3 regions of the Xanthomonas indica genome follow, and region 3 is predicted to be linked to each of the others. Evidence: riboswitches for the same ligand, from Rfam matches in the RefSeq annotation. Region 3 holds a riboswitch; each other region holds the start of a gene.

Region 1 (5,337 bases), 360 kb from region 3:
GCGTGCAGTTGAAGACCTTCGAAAAGAATGTGTCGGCCACCACCGGCTTCCTCGGCGAACTGACCGAGGCACGCGACCTGGGCACCGTGCAGGCGCTGTGGCCGAAGGGCCTGCAGATCGCCCGCGACAACTTCGAGCGGCTGGCCACGGCCAACCAGGAAGTGTTCGGCCTGAGCCTGAAGACCTCCGAGGCCATCGGCCAGCTCGCCAAGCACCAGTTCGAGGCGGCGACCGAGCAAGCCGCGCCCAAAGCCAAGCCCGCCGCCAAGTAAGACCCGATTCGACGTCGCTGCGGTTCGCCGCCCGACGCACCCTCGGTCTGCACGGGTCCCTCCCCCCGTGCAACCCCAAGGCCCGGTAGATCCCTCCCTCTACCGGGCCTTTTTTATGGGCGGGATTCGGGAGTTGGGGATTGGGGATTGGTCGATCGCGTGCGTCCCGGCGTTCCTGTCTTTCTTTGCGGGAAAGCTGCGACACCGATGCTTCGTTTGTGAGGTGTCGGGACTGAAGTCCCTCCCACACAACCCGTCCGGCAGTTGGTCAGCCCGGCGACATTCCTGCCCAAGGCTGCAACTGCGCGGCCAGTTGCTCGGCCTGCGGTTGCGGCCGGTACGGCAGCCGCCCCCAGCACGGCATCGGCAGCCGCGTGCGCAGCATCGCCATGTTGTCGTCGATGCGCTCCATCGCCGGGTCGATCTCGTTGCCGATCCAGCCGATGCACTGCAGGCCGTCGGCGGCGATCGCCGCGGCGCTGAGCCGGGCGTGGTTGAGGCAGCCCAGGCGCAGGCCGACCACCAGCACCACCGGCAGCCGCAGCGCGCGCGCCAGATCGGCCTGGTCCAGCGTCGCCGACAACGGTGCCGCCCAGCCGCCCACGCCTTCCACCACCACCACGTCGGCCTGCGCGCGCAGGCGTTCGAACGCGGCCGCGATCGGCGCCAGTTCCAGTTGCACGCCGGCGTCGGCGGCGGCCAGTTCCGGCGCCAGCGGCAGCGGCAGCGCGTAGGGATTGAGATCGTCATAACGCGGGCGCGGCGCGCTGGCCTCCTGCAACGCCAGTGCGTCCTCGTTGCGCCAGCCCTCGGCCTCGCGCGTGCAGCCGCTGGCCACCGGCTTCATGCCCACCGCGCGCTGGCCGCGCGCACGCAGGGCATGCAGCAGCGCGGTGCTGGCGATGGTCTTGCCGATGCCGGTATCGGTGCCGGTGACGTAGAAGGCGGGAACAGCCATGCGAACGAAACCCTGTCGGTTGGCCGGCGGGACGCGCGGCGGCGCGCAGGATAGCCGGGCGCGCCGCGCGCGTCAGCCGCGGCGGTGCCGGCGGACCCAGCGCGCTGCTAGACTCGGGCGATGTTCGCCTCGTCCTCGCTCACCGGCAGCAAGCCGGAACAGTACGCCCAGTTGCTCGACCAGGCCCGTGCCCTGGTCGCCGGGGAGCCCGACCGTATCGCCAATGCCGCCAACCTGGCGGCGCTGGTGTACCACGCGCTGCCGCGGCTGAACTGGGTCGGTTTCTATCTCTACGACGGCAAGGAACTGGTGGTCGGGCCGTTCCAGGGTCTGCCGGCCTGCGTGCGCATTCCGCTGCACAAGGGCGTATGCGGCGCGGCCGCCAGCAGCGGCCAGACCCAGCGCATCGACGACGTGGAGGCGTTCCCCGGGCACATCGCCTGCGATGCGGCCTCGCGTTCGGAACTGGTGGTACCGCTGCTGCGCGACAGCGCGCTGGTCGGCGTGTTCGACCTGGACAGCCCCGACCTGGCCCGCTTCGACGCCGACGACCAGCGCGGGCTGGAAGCGATCGCCCAGGTCTTCGTCGACAGCCTGCGATGAGCACCACCAAGCTGCGCAACATCGGCCCCAAGAGCGCGGCCTGGCTGCGCCAGGTCGGCGTGCGCACGCAGCAGGACCTGGAGGCGGCCGGCGCGGTCGGGGCCTTCGTCAAGGTCAAGCGTGCCGGCTTCAAGCCCAGCCTCAACCTGCTGTATTCGCTGGAAGGCGCGCTCAGCGGCTGCCACTGGCAGGAACTGTCCGAGGCGCGGCGCGCGCAGTTGCTGGGCGAGCTGGAGACCGCAACGGCGGCGCTGCCGGCGCAGCGCGGCCTGCCGGTCGCCGGGCCGGTGGCGACCACCCATTTCGACCGCGCCGATACGCGCGGCGACGATGACGCCGACGGCGCCTACGCGCCCGACCCGCACGACACGCCGGCGAACGACCATCACGGCGACGACGACGGCCACGGCACCCACGCCGACTGAGCCGCGCAGGCAGCGGCGATCGCGTACAATCGCGCCGCTTCAAGGTGACCCGCCGGCTCCGGCCAGCGGGTTGAAACGGGAAGCCGGTGCGTCTTGCGACAAGGCCGGCGCTGCCCCCGCAACGGTAAGCGATCCGCGCTGACGACCTGCGCCACTGTGCCTGGGCATGGGAAGGCGTCGCAGCCGGGAGGTCCGCCTCCCCGATCGCCAGCCCGGAGACCGGCCTTGCAGTTCACTGGTTGCGATGCGGAGGGCGTCGCGGCGTGCCGCGCCGTGTCCGGCGCCGTCCGCTTGCACCTTCCGTTCGCGACTCCCTTGCCGTCACAGCGCGCAGCCGCGCGCCGGAGTTGCCACCCATGTCGTCCCGCCTGCTTTCGGTCGCGATCGCGTCCGCCCTGTCCCTGCCCGCGCTGGCCCACGCCGCCGATGCCGCCACCGACCTCGACCAGGTCCTGGTCACCGCCACCCGCACCCAGATCTCGGTGGAGGACAGCGTGGTCCCGGCGCAGGTCATCGACCGCGCCGAGATCGAGCGCAGCCAGGCCGATTCGCTGGCGCAGCTGCTGCAGGGCCGCGCCGGCATCGGCATCTCCAACCAGGGCGGCCTGGGCAAGCTGACCACGCTGAACCTGCGCGGCAGCGAATCGGACCACGTGCTGGTGCTGGTGGACGGCGTGCGCATCGGCTCGGCCAGCGCCGGCCTGGCCGCGTTCCAGGATCTGCCGCTGAGCCAGATCGAGCGCATCGAGATCGTGCGCGGCCCGCGTTCGAGCCTGTACGGCTCCGACGCGATCGGCGGCGTCATCCAGATCTTCACCCGCCGCGGCGGCCAGGGCTTCCAGCAGAACCTGAGCCTGGGCGGCGGCAGCCACGGCCTGCGCGAGGCCGGCGCCGGCTTCAGCAACCGCGGCGAGCGCGGCTGGCTGGCCGTGCAGGGCGGCTACCAGAAGACCGACGGCATCAATGCCTGCAACGGCTCGGCCACGCTATTCGCCGGCTGCTTCGTCGACCAGCCCGACCGCGACGGCTACCGCAACGTCTCGCTGAGCGCGCGCGGCGGCTACGCCCTGACCGACACGCTGCGCATCGAGGGCCAGGCGCTGAACATCGACAGCCGCAACGCGTACGACGGCGACGCGCTGTTCGCCGGCAACGAGGCCGACAACACCCAGCAGGTGTTCAGCGGCAAGCTCGACTGGACGCCCTCCGATCGCCTGCACCTGGCCGCGCAGCTGGGCCGCAACGTCGACGACGCCGACAGCTACTACCGTGCGCCGGGCGCGCGCACCCGCAGCTTCATCAGCACCTTCGACAGCCGCCGCGACACCGCCGCGCTGCAGGGCGACATCACCCTGGCCGAAGGCCACCTGCTCAGCGTCGGCAGCGACTGGCAGCGTGAGCACGTCGCCAGCACCACCGCCTTCGACGTCGACAGCCGCGACAACACCGGCGTGTTCGCCGAGTACCAGGGCCGCTTCGGCGCGCAGCAGCTGCAGGCCAGCGTGCGCAGCGACGACAACGAGCAGTTCGGCGAGCACACCACCGGCAGCCTCGGCTGGGGCCTGGCGTTGGCGCATGGCCTCAAGCTCACCGCCAGCGTCGGCACCGGCTTCAAGGCGCCGACCTTCAACGACCTGTACTACCCGTTCGCCGGCAACCCTGACTTGAAGCCGGAGCGCTCCAAGAGCGGCAACCTGGGCATCGCGCAGTATGCCGACAGCTGGAACTGGACCTTCAACGCCTACGAGACCCGGGTCAAGGACCTGATCTCCTACGACGCGGTCAGCTTCCTGCCGGTCAACGTGGACGAGGCACGCATCCGCGGCGCCGAACTGACCGGCTATGCGTTGCTGGCCGGCTGGGAACTGTCGGCGCAGCTGAGCCACACCGATCCGCGCAACCGCAGCGACGGCGACAACCGCGACAACTGGCTGGCGCGGCGCGCGCAGAACACCGCGCGCCTGGACGTGGACCGCGGCATCGGCCCGGTCAAGCTCGGCGTCACCGTGTTCGGCAGCGGCCACCGCTTCGACGACGCGGCCAACCGCGTGCGCCTGGCCGGCTATGGCACCGTCGACCTGCGCGCGGAATACGCGTTCACCCCGGACTGGACGCTGCAGGCCAAGGCCAGCAACGTGTTCGATCGCGACTACCAGACGGTGAACTGGTACAACCAGCCGGGCCGCGAGTACGCGCTGACCCTGCGCTACGCGCCGGCAGCGCGCTGAGCCGGCGTCCCGCGCTGCGCCGATGGCGTGGCGCGGGACGACAGTGCAGAAACCACGCGTCTTTTTTTGTAGGAGCGGCTTCAGCCGTGATCGGCTTTCCCGGGAAAGCCTGTCGCGGCTGAAGCCGTTCCTACGAAAGGCGGCATGTGCGAACACAGCGGATGTAGATGCGCGCATTCTCAAAGCAGACATGCGCGACGCACGCGCACGTGGTCGCTCGCGATCAGGCCGCTGGCTGCCGAACGCAAACAGCCTCCCTCGTGCTCATGCATCGCGGCACAAACCTGACAGTTCAGCGACCGCTGCGCGCCCGGACCCTCACCCCAACCCCTCTCCCGGGGGGAGAGGGGCTTACTGCGTCATCGGCTGAAGCCGCTCCTGCAAGCGCATCCCGGTCTTTGCGCTACACCGCAGTGTTTGGATCGCCGTCGTATCAGCGCAGCCGCAGCAGCTCGCGCAAATCATCCATCAGCAACACCACGTCGGCCGTGGCCAGATCCAGATCGCGCGGATAGCCGTAACGCACCAGCGCCACCGGCATGCCGGCGGCGTGGCCGGCCTGCAGGTCGGTCCCCGAATCGCCGACCATCAGGCAGCGCGCCGGCGGCTGCGCGAACTGCTGCGCCAGGTGCAGCAGCGGCGCCGGGCTGGGCTTGCGCTCGGGCAGACTGTCGCCGCCGAGCACCGCAGAGAACAGATCGGCCACGCCCAGATGGCGCAACAACGGCGGCACCATTGCCGACGGCTTGTTGGTGCACAGCGCCAGCGTCACACCATCCGCATGCAACTGCGTCAGCGCCTCGGCCGCACCCGGATACAGCCGCGGACTGCGCAACAGGCATTCGGCGTAG
Region 2 (5,337 bases), 160 kb from region 3:
GTCGGCGAACTGGTTGAGGTCGGCACCGGCGCTGAAGAACTTCTCGCCGGCACCGACCAGTACCAGGGCATAGATCTCGCGATCCGCGTCCAGCGCGCCGACCAGCTCGCCTAGCGCGCGCAGGCTCTGCACGGTCCAGGTGTTGGCCGGCGGATTGGACAGGGTGACCACGGCGGTGTGGCCGTCGATCTGCAGGCCCAGCCCGGTCCAGTCCCGGTTGCGGTAGGAGGTGTCGGCAACGCTCATCGCAATTCCTCTTCGGTGTTCAGCAGGTGGCGCGCGACGATCACGCGCATGATTTCGTTGGTGCCCTCCAGGATCTGGTGCACGCGGCTGTCGCGCAGCAGGCGTTCGACCGGATACTCGCGGATGTAGCCGTAACCGCCATGCAGCTGCAGCGCGTCGTTGCAGATCGAAAAGCCCGCATCGGTGGCGAAGCGCTTGGCCATCGCGCACCACACCGTCGCATCGCGGGCGCCGGCATCGAGCTTGCGCGCAGCGGTGTGCACCATCTGCCGCGCAGCGACCAGTTGCGTGGCCATGTCGGCCAGGGTGAACTGCAGGGCCTGGAACTCGGCGAGCTTCTTGCCGAACTGGCGACGCTCGCCCAGATAGCGCCGCGCCGCGTCCAGCGCGCCCTGCCCCGCGCCCAGCGAGCACGCGGCGATGTTGAGGCGGCCGCCGTCGAGGCCGCGCATCGCGATGCGGAAGCCCTCGCCCTCCTCGCCCAGGCGATGCGCCAGCGGCACGCGCACGCCGTCGAAGCTCACCGCGCGGGTCGGCTGGCTGTGCCAGCCCAGCTTGTCCTCGTTGCGCCCGTAGCCGATTCCCGCCGCATCGGCCGGCACCGCGAAGGCGCTGATGCCGCGCGCGCCGTCCTCGCCGGTGCGCGCCATCACCACCAGCAGGTCGGTCGCGCCGGCGCCGGAAATGAAGGCCTTGCTGCCGTCGATGCGGTAGCCGTCGCCATCGCGCACCGCGCGGGTCTTCAGCGCGGCCGCGTCGGACCCCGCGCCGGGTTCGGTCAGGCAGTACGAGGCCAGCTTGCGGCCGCTGGCCAGCGCCGCGCCCCAGTCCTTGCGCACCGCCGGCGTGGCGAAACGGGTCAGCATCCAGGTGGCCATGTTGTGGATGCTGATGAAGGCGGCGGTGGACGGATCGACCGCGGCCAGTTCCTCGAACACGATCGCCGCATCCAGGCGCGACAGTCCGCTGCCGCCGGCGTCCTCGTCCACGTACAGGCCGCAGAAACCGAGTTCGCCGGCCCGGCCGATCGCCTCGCGCGGGAAGATCCCGTCCGCATCCCAGCGCGCCGCGTGCGGCGCCAGTTCGGCCTGGGCGAAGCCGCGCGCGGCCTCGCGATAGGCGCGCTGCGCCTCGTCCAGGCCGGCATCGGCCGGCTGCTCCAGCGGCCACTGCATCGCCGTGGCCATCACGACAGGCGGATCGTGGTGTTGACGCCCTGGCCGGCGCCGGCGTCGTCGAACCAGCGCGCGGTGACGGTCTTGGTCTGCGTGTAGAACTGCACCGCCTGCTTGCCGTAGGGGCCGAGGTCGCCGAGCTTGGAGGCGCGCGACCCGGTGAAGGAGAACAGCGGCACCGGCACCGGGATCGGCACGTTGATGCCGACCTGGCCGACGTCGATCTCCTCCTGGAACCTGCGTGCGGCGGCGCCGGATTGGGTGAACAGCGCCGTGCCGTTGCCGTTCGGATTGGCGTTGACCAGGGCGATCGCGTCCTCCAGCGTGGCCGCCTCCAGGATCACCAGCACCGGGCCGAAGATCTCTTCGTCGTAGATGCGCATGCCCGGTGCGACCCCGGAGAAGATCGTCGGGCCGACGAAGTTGCCGTGCGCGAAACCGGGCACCGTCGGGTTGCGCCCGTCCAGTTCCAGCGTCGCGCCCTCGGCGATGCCGGCGGCGATCAACGCTTCGATGCGCTCGCGCGCGCTGCGCGAGATCACCGGGCCCAGGTCGGTGCCGGGTTCGCTGCCGGCGTTGACCTTCAGTGTCTGCGCCCTGGCCACCAGGTCGGGAATCCACTGCTGCGCCTCGCCGACCAGCACCACCGTCGAGGCTGCCATGCAACGCTGGCCGGCGGCGCCGAAGGCCGCGCCCACCAGCGCGTCGAGGGTCTGCGCGCGCGGCGCATCCGGCAACACCACCGCGTGGTTCTTGGCGCCCATCATGCATTGCACGCGTTTGCCGGCCAGCGCCGCGCGCTGGTACACGTGGGTGCCGACCTTGGTGGAGCCGACGAACGACAGCGCCTTGATGTCGGCGTGGTCGCACAGTGCATCGACCACCTCGGCGCCGCCATGGACGACGTTCAGCACGCCCTTGGGCACGCCCGCCTGCAAGGCCAGTTCGACCAGCCGCATGGTCACCAGCGGATCCTGCTCGGACGGCTTGAGCACGAAGGTGTTGCCGGTGGCGATGGCCATCGGGAACATCCACAGCGGAATCATCGCCGGGAAATTGAACGGGGTGATGCCGGCGCACACGCCCAGCGGCTGCAGCAGCGTGTAGGTATCCACGCCGTTGGCGACGTTGTTGGCCAGTTCGCCCAGTTGCAGGTTGCCGATCGCCGCGGCCTGTTCCACCACTTCCAGGCCGCGGAAGACATCGCCTTCCGCGTCGGCCAGGGTCTTGCCCTGCTCGCGGGTGAGGATCGCCGCCAGCTCGCCCATGTGCGCCCGGATCAGCTGCTGGTAGGTGAGGAAGATCCGCGCGCGGACGCCGATCGGCGTCTTGCGCCAGCTGGCGAACGCGCGTTGCGCGGCGGCCACGGCGGCGTCGACTTCCGCGACGGTGGCGAAGGGCACGCGTGCGAGCACGTCCTGGGTCGCCGGATCGACCACCTCGCGCCATTGGCTGCTGCTGGATTCGACGAACGCGCCGTCGATCAAGAGCTTGACGGTCGCCACCTCGGCGCGGGTCCGGGTCATCTGGTTCACGGGTCCTGTCTCCTCATCGCATCACCACCGGGCGGGCGGCGATGGACAGGACAAGCGAACGCGCGGCGCAGGGCCCCGACGTCGTTCGGCTCGTCAGGTTGCCCACCGCAACACCCGAGAAAGAACGTCGCAGGACGTCCGCGTCAGGCCGGTCTCCGGGCTTGCGAGCAATGCGCGATCGCATTACCCCGACACCTTCCCGCTTGCGCAGTGGTCTGTTGTCGGGTGTTCTCGCCTACCGTTGCGGGGGCAGCGCCGGCATCGGACCGGCTTCCCGTTTCACCCGGCGCATCTTGCGACGACCAGGCACCTGAAGCGTGGCCAGTGTAGTCGCGCCGCGGCGGCGGCAACACGCTGCAGCGCAGCGCGCGGTGTGGGCGCCGGCACGCAGCGCACGAATGCCGACAGCGCAGAAGCGACGGTCGCCCGCAGCGACGGGCGTGCACGACAGGCGTGTACAGGACGCAGCGACAACATCCAGCGCGCCGCACGATCGCCGCCGCACCTGGCCGCCGCGACGTCCCGCACGGGACGCCCGCCAGCACGTGCCGCTATAGCCGATGCTAAGAAGAGAAGCTGCAGGTTCGCGTGCGTTCCAGGGATGTTCGCTGCAGTTGGCGACTGTTAGACTGCGCGTCCCCTTGGGGAGTAGCCTGCTGTCCGCCCGGTGCGGACAGCGCCCGTATCAACAGACTCGGCCGATGCGCCGTGGTACGGGCAGCCAGTTCGGTTGGCGAGACCAGCGGCGAGTGCGCAAGGCGACGGCCGGGCGCGCGCGCTCGTCGTTGTCGCCTGTCCCGGTACGGTTCCCCATGTCGTTTCTTTCGATTCTGCTGCTCGGCATCGCCATGTCGACCGACGCCTTCGCCGCGGCGGTCGGCAAGGGCGCGGCGATGCAGCGGCCGCGCTGGGCCGATGCGCTGCGCGCCGGCCTGATCTTCGGCTGCATCGAGGCGCTGACCCCGGCGCTGGGCTGGGCGCTGGGCCAGGCCGCGGCCAAGTACGTGGTCGCCTTCGACCACTGGATCGCCTTCGGCCTGCTCGGCGCGCTGGGCGTGCACATGATCGTCGCCGGCCTCAAGCCGGAGACCGACGCGCCCGAGGACGCCGCGCCCAAGCGCCACGGCTTCTGGAACCTGGCCGCCACCGGCTTTGCCACCAGCATCGACGCGATGGCGGTCGGCGTCGGCCTGGCCTTCCTCGACGTGAACATCGTCGAGGTCGCGGCGATCATCGGCCTGTGCACGCTGACCATGGTCACCCTGGGCATCATGCTCGGCCGCGCGCTCGGCACGCTCGCCGGCAAGCGCGCCGAGATCGTCGGCGGCGCGCTGCTGATCGCGATCGGCAGCACCATCCTGTTCGAGCATCTGCATGGTGCAGGTTGATCGACGGGGCGCTGGTGCGGCCGGGATTCGGGATTCGGGAGTGGGGATGTGCGGTGACGTGCGTGCCCATCCCGCATTGACGGCGTCCTGGGTCAGGCCGGCTTGGCGGTGAATTCGAGATAGGTGGACAGGATGTACTTGTCGCCGCTGCGCGGCGGCAGGCCGGCGTGCAGGAACATCCAGTACGGCGGGAACACCAGCAGGCGCCCGGCGCGCGGGGCGACCTCCAGGTCCAGGTCGAGGAAGCGGGTATGCCCGCCCTCGGCCACGTCGTTGAGGTACCACAGGAACACCAGGTAGCGGCCGGTCTCCGCGTCGCAGGCGTCGAAGTGCGGCTGGAAGCGTTCGCCGGCATCGGCGCGGTAGCGCTTGATCCGCAGGTCGGCCAGGCGTGGGCGCCACGGCACTTCGGCGGACAGCCCGAGCTCGGCGTTGTAGCGGGCCAGCGCCGCGCGCACCTGCTCGATGAAAAAGCCCTGGAACGCGGGATCGGCGAGACGGGTGACGTTGAGTTCGGTCCAGGCGCTGTCGTCCAGCCCGGCGCGCTGGCCGGCGCCATTGCGGCTGTGCTGGGCGGCGCTGTGTTCGAATTGCGCGATCAGTTGCGCGCAGAAGCCCGGCTCCAGTGCCCCGTCGTAGACGCGGACGTAGTGGCGCAGGTCGGTGTGGTTCAGGCACATCGGCATGCTGCCCCCGCAGCAGAACGGCGCGCCCGGAGGGGCGCGCCGTGTCGCACGCTCCGGCGCCGCCCGCGTGTGCGGGCGGCGCCGGCTCCACTCAGAAGCGGTAGGTGGCCCGCATCCAGTAGTAGCGGCCGAGCGTGTCGTAGGTGCTCACGTCGGTGTTCGCGTTCAACACGTTGTTCTGGTACATGACCGGCGGCTGCTTGTTGGTCAGGTTGTCCACGCCCAGGTCCAGGCGCAGGTTGGCCCCGGCCATGTCGTAGCCCACCTGCAGGTTGTGGTACATGTAGCTGCCGTAGTCCAGCACCAC
Region 3 (5,337 bases):
TGCTCACCGGACAGCACCACGAAGCGCAGCTTGCCGTTCTCCACCGGCAGCGTGGTCTGCCATTGCGCCGGGCCACCGCTGCGCGCGGCGGAGAATTCCACCGGAAGCAGCGCGCTCTTGGACAGGATCGCCGCTTCCGCCGGGGCGGGTGCGCGCATCTGCGCGAACTCCTCCGGCGGTCCGGCCAGTTGTTTGGGAATCAGTTCGGCCGCGTGCAGCGCGGCGGCGGGGACGACGAGAGACAGGACGCAGACGGCGGACAGGTTCGACAGCTTCGGCATGACGCGCTCTCCGTGGCGGTGCTGGGAAGCCCACGCGCATACCGAAGACCGCGGCGCGGTGCGCCGCCGGCAGCACGTCGGCGAGGACGCAGCGCCCCCTCGCCACGCGTTCGCCTGCGGTTATAGCCAGCGCACATTGCCGGACAAAGACGCAATGCAGCAATGCACGCCGAACTGGGATGCCGGACATGCCGGGAGTGCCGTGATGCCCGGCGCACGTGGCGCCGGGCATCGCCGGGTCACGCCGCCTGGGCGTGCTGATTGCGCAACTGCTGCGCGGCCGCCACCATCGCCTGCAACGCATTGCGGGTTTCCGCCCAGCCGCGGGTCTTCAGCCCGCAATCCGGGTTGACCCACAGTTGCTGCGGATCCAGCACCGCACGCGCCTTCTCCAGCAACTCCACCATCTCCTGCGTGCTGGGCACGCGCGGCGAGTGGATGTCGTACACGCCTGGCCCGATCGCGTTCGGGTAGCGGAAGCGCACGAAGGCATCAAGCAGTTCCATGCGCGAGCGCGAGGTCTCGATCGAGATCACGTCCGCGTCCATCGCCGCCACCGCCTCGATGATGTCGTTGAACTCCGAGTAGCACATGTGGGTATGGATCTGCGTGGCATCGCGCACGCCGGCCGCGGCGATGCGGAAGCACTGCACCGCCCAGTCCAGATACGCCTGCCAGTCGGCGCGGCGCAGCGGCAGGCCTTCGCGGATCGCCGGCTCGTCGATCTGGATCACGCCGATGCCGGCCGCCTCCAGGTCGCGCACCTCGTCGCGCAGCGCCAGCGCGATCTGCCGGCAGGTCTGCGCGCGTTCCTGGTCGTCGCGCACGAACGACCACTGCAGCACCGTCACCGGCCCGGTCAGCATGCCCTTCATCGGCCGCTCGGTCAGCGACTGCGCGTACTGGGTCCAGCGCAGGGTCATCGGCGCCGGGCGCTGCACGTCGCCGTAGATGATCGGCGGCTTCACGCAGCGCGAGCCGTAGCTCTGCACCCAGCCGTGCCGGGTGAAGGCGAAGCCGTCGAGCTGCTCGCCGAAGTACTCGACCATGTCGTTGCGCTCGAACTCGCCGTGCACCAGCACGTCCAGCCCCAGTTGCTCCTGCGCACGCACGCAGCGTTCGGTCTCGGCGGCCAGGAACGCGTCGTAGGCGGCATCGTCGAGCTTGCCGGCCTTGTGCTGCGCGCGCGCCTGCCGCACCTGCTCGGTCTGCGGGAACGAGCCGATGGTGGTGGTCGGATACAGCGGCAGCCGCAGCGCCGCCTGCTGTGCCTGGCGACGCTGCGCATAAGGCGACTGCCGGCGGCCGGCGTCGTCGGTCAGCGCTTCCACCCGCCGCGCCACCTCGGCGCGGTGCACGCGGGCCGAGGCGCGCCGGCTGGCCAGCGCATCGCGCGCCGCATCCAGCCCCGCCTGCGCCTGCGGCTGATCGTCCAGCGCATCGGCCAGGGTGCGTAGTTCCTGCAGCTTCTGCCTGGCGAACGCCAGCCAGCCCACCAGTTCGCGATCCAGCTTGGTCTCCTGCTGCAGATCCACCGGCACGTGCAGCAGCGAGCACGAGGGCGCCAGCCACAGCCGCTCGCGGCCGACATGGCCGGCGGCGTAGCGGGCCAGGGTCAGCGCGTTGTCCAGCGGCGTGCGCCACACGTTGCGGCCGTTGACCAGGCCCGCCGAGAGCACGCGCCCGGCCGGCAGGGCCTGCAGCACCGCGTCCAGTTGCGCCACGCCGCGCACCAGGTCCACGTGCACGCCATCCACCGGCAGCGCCATCGCCAGCTCCAGGTTGTCGCCCAACTCGCCGAAGTAGCTGGTCAGCAGCAGCTTCGGCCGCGGCGCCTGCGCCAGGACGTCATACGCGCGGCGATAGGCGGCGCGTGCGGCCTCGTCCAGGTCCAGCACCAGCGCCGGTTCGTCGAGTTGCACCCAGCCGGCGCCGGCCGCATGCAGGCGTTGCAGCAGTTCGGCGTACACCGGCAGCAGGCTGTCCAGCAGGGCCCAGCGGTCGCTGCCGTCCACGGTCTTGGACAGCGCCAGGAAGGTCACCGGCCCGATCAGCACCGGCCGGGTCTGGATGCCCTGCGCCTTGGCTTCCAGGAACTCCACCACCGGCTTGTCGCCGCGCAGGCGGAAGTGCTGGCGCCGCGCCAGCTCCGGCACCAGGTAGTGGTAGTTGGTGTCGAACCACTTGGTCATTTCCAGCGCGTGCAGGTCCAGGCCGTGTTCCTGCGTGCCGCGCGCCATCGCGAAATAGCCGGCCAGCGGATCGGCATCGGCCAGCGCGCGGTAGCGTTGCGGGATGGCATCGAACAGGAACGCGGTGTCGAGCATCGCGTCGTACAGGCTGAAGTCGTTGCTGGGCGGCACGTCCACCCCGGCCTCGCGTTGCAGCTGCCAGTGGCGCAGGCGCAGCTCGCGTGCGGTGTCCTGCAGTTGCGCGCCGTCGATGTCGCGGCGCCAGTAGCGTTCCAGCGCCTGCTTGAGCTCGCGCCGCGCACCGATGCGCGGGAAGCCCAGGTTGGTCACGATCGTCATGTTGCGTTTCCTCATTGCGTTCAAGGGCATTGAGGAACGAAGGAACCGCGCGCCGCGCGTCCCGTTCGCACGGACCGCCCGCCACGCCAGCGACCTTCGCCCCCGCGGGCGAACCGGTACCGCGCGGGCAGGCGGACGGCGCGGCGCGGCGCAAGGCCGGGTCGCGGTCCGGCCGCCTCCCCGCGGAGGCGCCAGGTCGAATCGGAGGACGCACGGTCCTCCGGCCGGGGCCGGTATTCGGGCTGATGGACACGCGCACCGTGCCGGCTGCGCACCTACTGTCCGTCGCTTCCCAGGCCGGCATGCGCAGGCCCAGTGCCATTGACGGAGGTCGTTTCCATTCACCGCTGCGGGGCAGCTCCGGAATGGGCAGGCGCTTGTGGCGCCGGCCGTCACCGGATTCCCGTTTAAATTCATCCCTTCATCCGAATGAAGCGATAAATACCTTCGGCGAGCGCACGATAGGCCGGATGGGGCGGCGGGTCAAGCGCCAGGGCGTTTTTGTCGGCAGATCCCGGCAGCGTTCATGGCGACGGTGTAAGCTATTGATCCCTAAGCCAATGACCTGGCGCTGTGGCCGACGGCCGGCGGCGCCAGCCCGCCGTGCCGATGACGCTTCCGCTCCCCGCCGCCGACTTCCCCGCGCGCTACGCCGCCTCGCTGCGCCTGTCCGTTGCCCCGATGATGGACTGGACCGACCGCCACTGCCGGGTGTTCCACCGGCTGCTGGCGCCGTCGGCGCGGCTGTACACCGAGATGGCGCACGCCAATGCGGTGTTGCTGGGCGATCGCGCACGGTTGCTGGATTTCGCTGCGTCCGAGCATCCGCTTGCCCTGCAGCTCGGCGGCAGCGAGCCGGCGCTGCTGGCGCAGGCGGCGCGGATCGGCCAGGACTGGGGCTACGACGAGATCAACCTCAATTGCGGCTGCCCGTCCGACCGGGTGCAGGCCGGGCGCTTCGGTGCCTGCCTGATGCGCGAGCCGGCGCTGGTCGCCGAATGCGTGGCGGCGATGGTCGCGGCGGTGGACATCCCGGTGACGGTGAAATGCCGCCTGGGCGTGGACCAGGACGACGACTATGCGGTGTTCCTGGCGTTCGTCGACCAGGTCGCCGCGGCCGGCTGCGGGCTGTTCGTGGTGCATGCGCGTAACGCCTGGTTGCAGGGCCTCTCGCCGAAGGAGAACCGCGAAGTGCCGCCGCTGCGCTACGACTGGGCGCACCGGCTCAAGCGCGAGCGGCCGCAGTTGCAGGTGGTGCTCAACGGCGGCCTGGCCGACGTGGAGACGGCGCAGGCGCAATTGCAGGCGGTGGACGGGGTGATGCTGGGTCGCGCCGCCTACCACGATCCCTACGTCCTGCACCGCCTGGACGCGGCCCTGACCGGTGCGGCGCTGCGCCCGCGCGCGGAACTGCTGCGCGCGCTGCGCCCCTACGTCGAGGCGCGCCTGGCCGACGGTCTGGCGCTCAAGCACATCACCCGGCACCTGCTCGGCCTGTTCCACGGCCAGCCGGGCGGCCGCGCCTTCCGCCAGGTGCTCAGCGAAGGCGCGCACCGGCCGGGCGCGGACTGGGCGCTGCTGGAGCGGGCGTTGGCGGTCACCGAAGGGGCGGCGCGCGCGGCGGCCTGACCTGTCCGGCGGGCGCTCAGCCGGAATGCCGCGGGACGCGTTTGCCCTGCTCGGCGGCCGATCGCCGTCGTCTCCTTATGGGTGGGCCGGGAGCGGCACAGGCGTCACCGGCGATGGACTCGTCTCCCGCTTTCTGCATCTCGTTCAGGGATTCCGTTCAGGATCTTGCGACGAGTCTCTAGCCGTCGGGAGACGCCGCGAAGCACCTGCCGAAGGCCTCTCCAGACCGTTGGCGCGGCCTTTGCATCGGCTCGCCGCAGGTTTATTTGACTGAATGTCGCCCGTGGCGCCCGGAAAAGTTCAGACCGGATTCACCCCGAAAAATCAAGAATTTGCCTCGATTTCTCGAGGTCGTCTTCATTCCCGAGAGGTGTCGCGCTTCACAAGTTTTGAACGTTTCCGATCAGTCCGTTAGGATGCCCGTCGTGACTTCTTCCGCTTCCCGCCACTACCGCTTTGCCGCTGTCCTCGCGCTCGCGCTGGCGTCGGTCGCGGCTGGGCACGGCCGTGCGCAGCAGCCGCCCATGCCGGGGGTGATGGCGCCGCCGGAGCGCGATGCGGGCCGCAACCGCGACTATGCCGGCAGCTCGCTGTCCGACGCGGTGCGCCGGGTGCAGCGTTCCACCGGTGGGCAGATCCTCGGTGCCGAGCGCGTGCCGTTCGACGGGCGCGACATCAACCGCGTCAAGTACATGGATGGCCGCGGGCGGGTACGCTATATGGACGACCCGCAGCCTGGCCGTACGGCGCCGCCGCGGGCGCCGCGCTCGGGCGAGCCTCCCGAGCCACCACGCGACGATCACCCGTGAGTCCGGATAGTTCGGTTCAGGTTCCACACACCGCCCCGGCCACCGGCCACCTGTAAGTTACTAGGGAGAGTTCATGCGTATCCTTCT

What was found. Region 3 has a riboswitch for cobalamin ahead of metE (5-methyltetrahydropteroyltriglutamate--homocysteine S-methyltransferase). Riboswitches for the same ligand answer to the same signal wherever they lie in the genome.
Region 1: another riboswitch for cobalamin. It lies ahead of btuB (TonB-dependent vitamin B12 receptor); the one in region 3 lies ahead of metE (5-methyltetrahydropteroyltriglutamate--homocysteine S-methyltransferase).
Region 2: another riboswitch for cobalamin. It lies ahead of Q7W82_RS03500 (CoA-acylating methylmalonate-semialdehyde dehydrogenase); the one in region 3 lies ahead of metE (5-methyltetrahydropteroyltriglutamate--homocysteine S-methyltransferase).

The regions. Positions count from the first base shown of each region.
Region 1 is NZ_CP131914.1:1,359,117-1,364,453, reverse strand. It holds gene Q7W82_RS05875 (phasin family protein) at 1-272, shown strand, start outside; gene bioD (dethiobiotin synthase) at 541-1,230, opposite strand; gene Q7W82_RS05865 (GAF domain-containing protein) at 1,351-1,833, shown strand; gene Q7W82_RS05860 (TfoX/Sxy family protein) at 1,830-2,258, shown strand; cobalamin riboswitch at 2,284-2,501, shown strand; gene btuB (TonB-dependent vitamin B12 receptor) at 2,615-4,486, shown strand; gene gph (phosphoglycolate phosphatase) at 4,920-5,337, opposite strand, start outside.
Region 2 is NZ_CP131914.1:833,316-838,652, reverse strand. It holds gene Q7W82_RS03510 (enoyl-CoA hydratase) at 1-246, opposite strand, end outside; gene Q7W82_RS03505 (acyl-CoA dehydrogenase family protein) at 243-1,421, opposite strand; gene Q7W82_RS03500 (CoA-acylating methylmalonate-semialdehyde dehydrogenase) at 1,433-2,947, opposite strand; cobalamin riboswitch at 3,085-3,285, opposite strand; gene Q7W82_RS03495 (manganese efflux pump MntP family protein) at 3,769-4,344, shown strand; gene Q7W82_RS03490 (2OG-Fe(II) oxygenase) at 4,437-5,024, opposite strand; gene Q7W82_RS03485 (TonB-dependent receptor) at 5,122-5,337, opposite strand, start outside.
Region 3 is NZ_CP131914.1:994,703-1,000,039, forward strand. It holds gene Q7W82_RS04145 (choice-of-anchor X domain-containing protein) at 1-281, opposite strand, end outside; gene metE (5-methyltetrahydropteroyltriglutamate--homocysteine S-methyltransferase) at 521-2,812, opposite strand; cobalamin riboswitch at 3,023-3,276, opposite strand; gene dusA (tRNA dihydrouridine(20/20a) synthase DusA) at 3,422-4,441, shown strand; gene Q7W82_RS04160 (hypothetical protein) at 4,867-5,250, shown strand; gene Q7W82_RS04165 (response regulator transcription factor) at 5,324-5,337, shown strand, end outside.